Regions from separate parts of the Pseudoclavibacter sp. CFCC 14310 genome, predicted to be linked through region 1. Evidence: riboswitches for the same ligand, from Rfam matches in the RefSeq annotation. Region 1 holds a riboswitch; each other region holds the start of a gene.
What was found. A riboswitch is a leader RNA that binds a small molecule or an ion and turns the genes downstream of it on or off. The one in region 1 is predicted to bind thiamine pyrophosphate.
Positions count from the first base shown of each region.

Region 2: it holds a riboswitch for thiamine pyrophosphate, as region 1 does, so the genes downstream of both, F8O06_RS02470 (TenA family protein) here and thiD (bifunctional hydroxymethylpyrimidine kinase/phosphomethylpyrimidine kinase) in region 1, are expected to answer to the same signal.
Region 3: it holds a riboswitch for thiamine pyrophosphate, as region 1 does, so the genes downstream of both, F8O06_RS08105 (FAD-dependent oxidoreductase) here and thiD (bifunctional hydroxymethylpyrimidine kinase/phosphomethylpyrimidine kinase) in region 1, are expected to answer to the same signal.
Region 4: it holds a riboswitch for thiamine pyrophosphate, as region 1 does, so the genes downstream of both, thiD (bifunctional hydroxymethylpyrimidine kinase/phosphomethylpyrimidine kinase) here and thiD (bifunctional hydroxymethylpyrimidine kinase/phosphomethylpyrimidine kinase) in region 1, are expected to answer to the same signal.

Region 1 covers NZ_WBKC01000002.1:135,117-137,308, forward strand. The annotation lists gene moeB (molybdopterin-synthase adenylyltransferase MoeB) at 1-391, shown strand, start outside; gene thiD (bifunctional hydroxymethylpyrimidine kinase/phosphomethylpyrimidine kinase) at 423-1,286, opposite strand; TPP riboswitch at 1,277-1,372, opposite strand; gene F8O06_RS04360 (DsbA family protein) at 1,408-2,121, opposite strand.
Region 2 covers NZ_WBKC01000001.1:567,259-569,450, reverse strand. The annotation lists gene F8O06_RS02485 (cation:proton antiporter) at 1-74, shown strand, start outside; gene F8O06_RS02480 (FBP domain-containing protein) at 77-580, opposite strand; gene F8O06_RS02475 (hypothetical protein) at 786-1,238, opposite strand; TPP riboswitch at 1,306-1,417, shown strand; gene F8O06_RS02470 (TenA family protein) at 1,414-2,121, shown strand.
Region 3 covers NZ_WBKC01000003.1:148,016-150,207, reverse strand. The annotation lists gene F8O06_RS08115 (fructose bisphosphate aldolase) at 1-63, opposite strand, end outside; gene thiE (thiamine phosphate synthase) at 124-762, opposite strand; TPP riboswitch at 875-1,008, shown strand; gene F8O06_RS08105 (FAD-dependent oxidoreductase) at 1,001-2,192, shown strand, end outside.
Region 4 covers NZ_WBKC01000003.1:143,953-146,144, reverse strand. The annotation lists gene moeB (molybdopterin-synthase adenylyltransferase MoeB) at 1-422, shown strand, start outside; gene thiD (bifunctional hydroxymethylpyrimidine kinase/phosphomethylpyrimidine kinase) at 454-1,317, opposite strand; TPP riboswitch at 1,308-1,403, opposite strand; gene F8O06_RS08080 (DsbA family protein) at 1,439-2,152, opposite strand.

The sequences.
Region 1 (2,192 bases):
TCTCGAGGCCGACTACGTCGAGCTCTGCGGCACGCCGGGCACGGCACAGGGAACCAGTGTGACGGCTCTCGATCTGCAGTCGCTGCTGCAGCGACGAGCCGCCGGCGAGATCGACTTCGATCTCATCGATGTGCGAGAACCGGACGAGTTCGACCTCGTGCACATTCCGGGCGCGCGGCTGCTGCCGTTGGCCCGGCTGCAGCACGAGATCCGTGCCCGGGCCTTCGACGTCCCGGCCGGACGCGAGGTCATTCTGGTCTGTAAGACGGGTGCGCGCTCGACGCAGGCGCTCGAAATGCTGCGTGACTCCGGACGCACCAACGTGCGACAGGTGGTGGGCGGCACGATGGGCTGGGTGCAGACGGTCGATCCCTCGCTGCCGCGCTACTGAACCATCGCTGCGACTGGCTCGGCGTCGAGCCTCAGCGCAGGTCGACGAAGTGATCGACCGGGCCGTGACCCTGCCCGACGTGCAGAGCGTCGGCGCTGCGCAGCGCCCGGGTGAGCCAGGCCTTGACGGTGATCAGCGCGGTGGGCCAGTCGTCGCCTGCGGCGAGGCGAGTCGCCATGGCCGAAGAGAGCGTGCATCCGGTTCCGTGCGTGCAGTCGGTGTCGACGCGCGGAGCGTCGGCTTCGAAGAGCCCGTCGGGCACGGGCGACCCCTCAGGGTCAGACCGGGCGTCGACAAGCGCGTCGTGCACGCGATCGCCGACCAAATGCCCGCCTTTGACGAGCACTACGGTATCGCAGCGTGCGCTGACGAGTCGGGCCTGAGCCACGGCATCCGCCCACGTCTGTGCCTCAGACGCGTCGGCGAGCACCGCGAGCTCTGGAACGTTGGGGGTGATCAGATCGGCACTGCGGCAGAGATCTCGCACGGCCGCCTCGGCCTCTTCGGCGAGCAGGCGGTCGCCGCTGGTGGCCACCATCACCGGGTCGAGCACCACGATCGGCGGCCGCACCTCGTCAAGCCAGGCCTTCACCGTCGTGACGGTGTCGGCGTCGGCGAGCATGCCGATCTTCACGCCGTCGATCTCCACGTCGTCAGACACCGCCTCCAGCTGCTCGCGCAGAAAAGAGACCGGCGGCAGGTGCACCGAGCGCACGCCCCGGGTGTTCTGCGCCACGAGCGCGGTGACGACCGCCATGGCGTAGCCGCCCATCGCCGAGATCGATTTCAGATCGGCCTGCACCCCGGCTCCGCCGGTGGGGTCGGTGCCTGCGATGCTGAGGATGCGCGGCACGCGGATGCTCTTCGGGCGTGATGCGGCATGGTTGACGGTCATTTGGACGATCCCTTCGCTCGTGCTGACGAGAGCAGGTTCGACGGGTCTCTTCTCAGCCCTCGTTCGGGGCACCCCGTGTCACACGCCCAGAGTATACGCCTGCGACCCCGGAGGGTCAGTCTCAGCGAGCGTCGGCGCCGACCCGCGTCTGCACCTCGTGCAGCACCTCGAGCAGGGCCTCGACCGGCTGCGCACCGGAGGCGCCGAAGCGATCGTTGAACAGGAAGAACGGCACTGATGAGATGCCGAGCTCGGCGGCGCGTCGTTCGTCGGCCTGCACCTCGCCCGTATGCGAATGCGTGGTCAGCTCGCGACTGATCGATGCGACATCGAGGCCCTGCTCACCGGCGATCTCCTCGAGCGTCTCGAGACGACCGATGTGGCGACCCTCGCTGAAGTGGGCGTGAAACAGTGCCAGTGCGACTTCGCGTTCCCGGTGGTCGAGACGGGCCGCGTGCAGCAGCTCGTGGGCGAGACCGGTGTTCGACTGCTGCAGCACGTCGAAGTGGAAGTCGAGCCCGGCGTCGGCGGCGGCCACGGTCACTCGGTCGAGCTCGGTTTGGGCCTGAGACACCGTGATGCCCTTGATGTCGGCGAGGTGCTGCGCCGCGCTGCGGGCGTCTGCGTCATCTGCATCGGGGTTGAGTTCATAGCTGCGCAGACCGAGCAGCACACGGTTCTCAGGCCGCTCTTCGCTGAAGCGCTGCACCGCTGCGAGCAGATTGCTCAGCCCGATGTAGCTCCATGGGCAGGCGAGGTCGATCCAGGTCTCGACGCGGAGCGCAGGCGCTCCGTCTGACGACGACTGCTGAGCGGGCGCGGGGGAGTCTGGCATGTTCGGTCTCTCATCCATCTGAAAAGGGTGACTCCATGCTAGCGAGAGCTGCGTGCGCGCTCACGACGACC
Region 2 (2,192 bases), on a different contig from region 1:
AGCGCGGAGACGCGGCGAGTGCCTCCCGAGACGAAGACCCGGGAGACACTCCGTTCGTCACCACGCTGGGCTGAGCTCAGGCGGCGCCGAGCAGAGACTCGGCGAAGCCTGCGACCCGTGTGCGCAGGTCGTCGATACGCTGCTGACGCGCGGCGAGCACGTCGTATCCCTTGTAGAACGCCGGCGGGTCGTTGCGCACGTTGTGCGAGCACTGAAAGTCGTCGCAGATCAAGGTGCCGACGGTGTCGCCACGGCGCCCCGCGGCCCCGGCGCGCTTCGCGCTCCAGAGCACGACCGGGTTCGGCAGCCGCACGTCACGGCACCAATGGCACATGGTCGGTGTGCGAGGGGCGGCCGCGGCACGCGTCAGCAGCACGCCGACCGGGTCGCCGTCGAGGCGCGGCAGCACGACATAGGCGCGTCGCGCATACTTCGGGTCGCGCCAGCCCAGGTAGTCGAGCTGCTGCCAGTCTTCTTCCGTGAGTGCGGCGAAGTCGTCGCGAAATGTGAGCTCTTTCGTCTCTCGCCGTGAGGCGTTGACGAACGAAGAGCGGATGAAGGATTCGGTGAGAGTCTGCATGAGTATGCCTTTCACGGCGCGCGGCATCGCAGAGACGCCGCTTCGCCGGGAGAAATGGTGAGTGAGTGATCAGGGTCGCTCGACCGCCGCGCCTGGCCGGATGTCAGGCACGGTGGGAGCATCCGCGCTAATCGTCGTCGGCGAGTGCTTCGCCGACGACCTCCTCGCGCTGTGCATACATCTCTCGGTAGTTCACGCGGACAGTCTACTCAGATGCTCCCGCAGCGCGACGCACCAGCGCACGCACCTGAGCATCCACCGCGTCGTTCCAGGCCGCAAGGGCGAACGAGGTCGGCCAGATCGCACCGTCGTCGAGCTGCGCGTCTTCGCTGAAGCCGAGCGTCGCATACCGAGTGTCGAACTTGGACGACGGCTGCAGGAACACGATGACTTTGCCGTCACTGGCGTACGACGGGAACCCGTACCAGGTCTTGGCTTCGAGATGCGGAGCCTCGTCGGCCACGATCACGTGCAGACGCTGCGCGATCACCGCGTCGAGCCCGTCGAGTGCTTCGATCGCCGCGACGCACGCCTCGTATTCGCGCGCCCGCTTCGCCGCGCCTTTGACGCCGCTGATCGAGCGCAGCTCTTCGGCGCGCTGACGCATCGCCGCACGCTCGCTCGCGCTGAACCCGTCGGTGTGGTCTGTGTCTGTCATGTGCGGTCTTTCTCTCGGGGTGTTCTGCCAGCGTAATCGAGGCGCCCTGCGCCTGCTGCTACGCTCGTCAGTACCACACGGGTGCCCCGGTCACGGGGCTGAGATCGGGCTGCCGACGCCTGCGACCGTCGAACCTGTCCGGGTCATGCCGGCGAAGGAAGAATGGGAGTCCCTTATGCACGCAATCACCACGCCCGATCACAACGAGACGTCTGCTGCCCGCGCGAGCGGAGCATCCGCCGGCGAACGCTTCACCGACTCGCTGCGCGACGACAATGCAGCCAACTGGCAGGCGGTCGTCGGGCACCGCTTCGTCTCGGAGCTGTTCGACGGTTCGATCGACGACTCGGTGATGTGCCGGTATCTGATTCAGGATCACCGCTTTCTCGACGGCTTTCTGGCTCTGATCGGGGCGGCTGTGGCGAGCGCCGACAGGTTGGATGCTCGACTGCGGCTCGCAGCATTCGCCGGCGACGTGGCGGGCGACGAGAGCACGTACTTTCTGCGCTGCTTCGCGAAGTTCGGGGTGAGCGAGGCCGACCGCGCGAAGATTCCGGACACGGCTGCCACTGCCGGATTCAAACGGGTCTTTCGCGATGCCGCCGACACCCGGAACTACACCATCATTCTCTCGGTGCTGCTGGTGTCGGAATGGTCGTACCTGAGCTGGGCGATGCGCGCACCCGAGCAGGCACCCGCAAGCTTCGTGCACGCAGAGTGGATCACGCTGCACGACAACCCGCCGTTCAGACAGCTGGTCGAGTTTCTGCGCAGCGAACTCGATCGTGTCGGCCCGGCTCATGCCTGCGAGGCTCGGGAGTTCTTCGGACGCACGGTGCAGCTTGAGCTCGACTTCTTCGATCAGTCGTACGAGCTGCGGTGACCTGCAGGCTGGTGGGCTCTGGTGCATGGGGGCTGGTGAGTACCAGCCGGTGAGCGCTGGCCGGCCAGCCC
Region 3 (2,192 bases), on a different contig from region 1:
CGCGGCCAGGAAGCCGGCACCGGTCGAGAACCGCTCGTACTGTGCATCGAACACTGATGACATGGTCACCGCTTTCTTTGTTTGGTCAGCAGGGTGCCGTCGTGCGACACGACGAACATTATCTCACGCTGTGGCGAGCTCGGGCAGCGCTGAGCGCAGCTCGCGAGCGGCGGCCTCGGGGTCGTCGGCCTGGGTGATCGCACGTACGACCACGATGCGGTTCGCCCCGGCGTCGAGCACCTGCTCCAGGGTCTCGGCGTTGACGCCGCCGATGGCGAACCACGGCTTGGCATCGCCACGGCTCTGCGTATGCACCTGTCGTACGGCGTCGAGGGTGACCGGGGCCCGACCCGGTTTCGTGGGAGTGCGCCAGACCGGCCCGATGCAGTAATAGTCAGGATCGCCCAGACGCGCCTGCTCGGCCTGCACTCGGGAATGCGTCGACAGGCCGACGAGCGTGCCCTCCGGCAGCAGCGAACGAGCGTCGGCGACGCTGAGGTCGCGCTGCCCGACGTGCAGGATGTCGGCGCCGGTCAGCGTGGCGACGTCGGCTCGGTCGTTGGCGGCGAAGAGTCGCCCATGTCGGCGCGCCGCAGCCGCGAGCAGCTCGAAGTACTCCAGCTCATCACCAGCGTCGAGATGCTTGTCGCGCAGCTGAATGATGTCGACGCCTCCGCGGTAGGCGGCGTCCACGAACTCGTCGAAGTCTCCGGTGCCCAGTCTGGCGTCGGTGCACAGATACAGCTGCGCCTGCTGCAGCATGCTCAGTCGCCATTCTCGGGTGCGAGGTGTGGCGTGCGGGTCGGTGGAGCGGTCAGCGTGCTGAGACTTGACGATCATGCGTCCAGTGTACGAACCGGGCGGTACAATTGCCCCACATGAGCACGGGAGCCGAGAACTCGGCTGAGAGTGCGCGCGATTCACCAGGCCGAAACAGGCCGGTGATCGTGTGCAGACCGTCGACCTGATCCGGATCATACCGGCGTAGGAAGCGAGCAGAATGAACAAGCATGTCATCGTCATCGGTGCCGGCGTCGTCGGCCTGGCGACCGCGTGGCGACTGCATCAGCGCGGTCACGCGGTGACGATCGTCGATCCGGCGCCCGCTTCGGGCGCGAGTCATGCGGCGGCCGGGATGCTCGCCGCCGTGAGCGAGTACGCCTTCGAAGAAGAGAGTCTGCTCGCGCTCTCCGTGCCGGCCGCGCGTCTCTACCCGCAGATCGTCGCCGAGCTGGACCAGGCGACGGTGGTCGGCACCGGCTACCGGTCGACGCCGACCATCGTCGCCACCGCCGACGCCGCCGATCGCGAGCTGCTGCGAAGCCTGCGCGCCCAGCAGCTCGAACTCGGGCTCGACGTGCAGGATCTCACCTCACGAGAGGCCCGTGCGCTTGAGCCGCTGCTCGGCCCGGGCATCAGCGGGGCGTTCCTGGCCCGCGACGACCACCAGATCACCCCGAGACGCCTCGCCGGGGCCTATATATCGGCCCTCGAAGTGTGCGACGACGTGCATGTGGTGCCGGAACGCGCCGTGGAGCTTCTCTGGCGAGACGAGCGGGTGATCGGCGTTCGCCTCGAACCGAGCGAACGTCGAGAAGGACCAGTCACCCATCGCTTCGACGAACAGCCCGCGTGGCCGTCGAGCGAGGTCGTGGCCGACGTGCCGCCGGCGAGCCCGACCCCGAGCGTGTCGGCGCAACAGGTCATCGAGGCAGACGAAGTCGTGGTGGCCAACGGTTTGGAGAGCCCGAGGCTCGGCGGCCTGCCGCGAGGTCTGGTCTGGCCGATCCGCCCGGTGCACGGCGACGTGCTGCGTCTGCGCACTCCGGAGCAGCTGCGCCCGCTCACCACCCACACGATCCGCGGCCTCGTCCACGGCCGCAGCGTCTACATCGTGCCGCGCGAAGACGGAACGGTCGTGATCGGGGCGACCGAACGCGAAGACGCTCGAGACGCCGTGCTCGCAGGCAGCGTGCTGCAGCTGCTTCGCGACGCCCACGAGCTGCTGCCGGCGGTCGACGACCTCGAACTCATCGAGGCCACTGCTCGTGCCCGCCCCGGCACACCGGACAACGCGCCTCTGCTCGGCCGAGTCGCCGACGGGCTGCTCGCCAACACCGGCACCCACCGCCATGGCATCCTGCTCAGCGCTCAGAACGCCGTCGTGATCTCCGATCTCGTCGACGGCACCG
Region 4 (2,192 bases), on a different contig from region 1:
CGGCCGACCCCGACCGGGCCAGGGTGCACGATCTCGAGGCCGACTACGTCGAGCTCTGCGGCACGCCGGGCACGGCACAGGGAACCAGTGTGACGGCTCTCGATCTGCAGTCGCTGCTGCAGCGACGAGCCGCCGGCGAGATCGACTTCGATCTCATCGATGTGCGAGAACCGGACGAGTTCGACCTCGTGCACATTCCGGGCGCGCGGCTGCTGCCGTTGGCCCGGCTGCAGCACGAGATCCGTGCCCGGGCCTTCGACGTCCCGGCCGGACGCGAGGTCATTCTGGTCTGTAAGACGGGTGCGCGCTCGACGCAGGCGCTCGAAATGCTGCGTGACTCCGGACGCACCAACGTGCGACAGGTGGTGGGCGGCACGATGGGCTGGGTGCAGACGGTCGATCCCTCGCTGCCGCGCTACTGAACCATCGCTGCGACTGGCTCGGCGTCGAGCCTCAGCGCAGGTCGACGAAGTGATCGACCGGGCCGTGACCCTGCCCGACGTGCAGAGCGTCGGCGCTGCGCAGCGCCCGGGTGAGCCAGGCCTTGACGGTGATCAGCGCGGTGGGCCAGTCGTCGCCTGCGGCGAGGCGAGTCGCCATGGCCGAAGAGAGCGTGCATCCGGTTCCGTGCGTGCAGTCGGTGTCGACGCGCGGAGCGTCGGCTTCGAAGAGCCCGTCGGGCACGGGCGACCCCTCAGGGTCAGACCGGGCGTCGACAAGCGCGTCGTGCACGCGATCGCCGACCAAATGCCCGCCTTTGACGAGCACTACGGTATCGCAGCGTGCGCTGACGAGTCGGGCCTGAGCCACGGCATCCGCCCACGTCTGTGCCTCAGACGCGTCGGCGAGCACCGCGAGCTCTGGAACGTTGGGGGTGATCAGATCGGCACTGCGGCAGAGATCTCGCACGGCCGCCTCGGCCTCTTCGGCGAGCAGGCGGTCGCCGCTGGTGGCCACCATCACCGGGTCGAGCACCACGATCGGCGGCCGCACCTCGTCAAGCCAGGCCTTCACCGTCGTGACGGTGTCGGCGTCGGCGAGCATGCCGATCTTCACGCCGTCGATCTCCACGTCGTCAGACACCGCCTCCAGCTGCTCGCGCAGAAAAGAGACCGGCGGCAGGTGCACCGAGCGCACGCCCCGGGTGTTCTGCGCCACGAGCGCGGTGACGACCGCCATGGCGTAGCCGCCCATCGCCGAGATCGATTTCAGATCGGCCTGCACCCCGGCTCCGCCGGTGGGGTCGGTGCCTGCGATGCTGAGGATGCGCGGCACGCGGATGCTCTTCGGGCGTGATGCGGCATGGTTGACGGTCATTTGGACGATCCCTTCGCTCGTGCTGACGAGAGCAGGTTCGACGGGTCTCTTCTCAGCCCTCGTTCGGGGCACCCCGTGTCACACGCCCAGAGTATACGCCTGCGACCCCGGAGGGTCAGTCTCAGCGAGCGTCGGCGCCGACCCGCGTCTGCACCTCGTGCAGCACCTCGAGCAGGGCCTCGACCGGCTGCGCACCGGAGGCGCCGAAGCGATCGTTGAACAGGAAGAACGGCACTGATGAGATGCCGAGCTCGGCGGCGCGTCGTTCGTCGGCCTGCACCTCGCCCGTATGCGAATGCGTGGTCAGCTCGCGACTGATCGATGCGACATCGAGGCCCTGCTCACCGGCGATCTCCTCGAGCGTCTCGAGACGACCGATGTGGCGACCCTCGCTGAAGTGGGCGTGAAACAGTGCCAGTGCGACTTCGCGTTCCCGGTGGTCGAGACGGGCCGCGTGCAGCAGCTCGTGGGCGAGACCGGTGTTCGACTGCTGCAGCACGTCGAAGTGGAAGTCGAGCCCGGCGTCGGCGGCGGCCACGGTCACTCGGTCGAGCTCGGTTTGGGCCTGAGACACCGTGATGCCCTTGATGTCGGCGAGGTGCTGCGCCGCGCTGCGGGCGTCTGCGTCATCTGCATCGGGGTTGAGTTCATAGCTGCGCAGACCGAGCAGCACACGGTTCTCAGGCCGCTCTTCGCTGAAGCGCTGCACCGCTGCGAGCAGATTGCTCAGCCCGATGTAGCTCCATGGGCAGGCGAGGTCGATCCAGGTCTCGACGCGGAGCGCAGGCGCTCCGTCTGACGACGACTGCTGAGCGGGCGCGGGGGAGTCTGGCATGTTCGGTCTCTCATCCATCTGAAAAGGGTGACTCCATGCT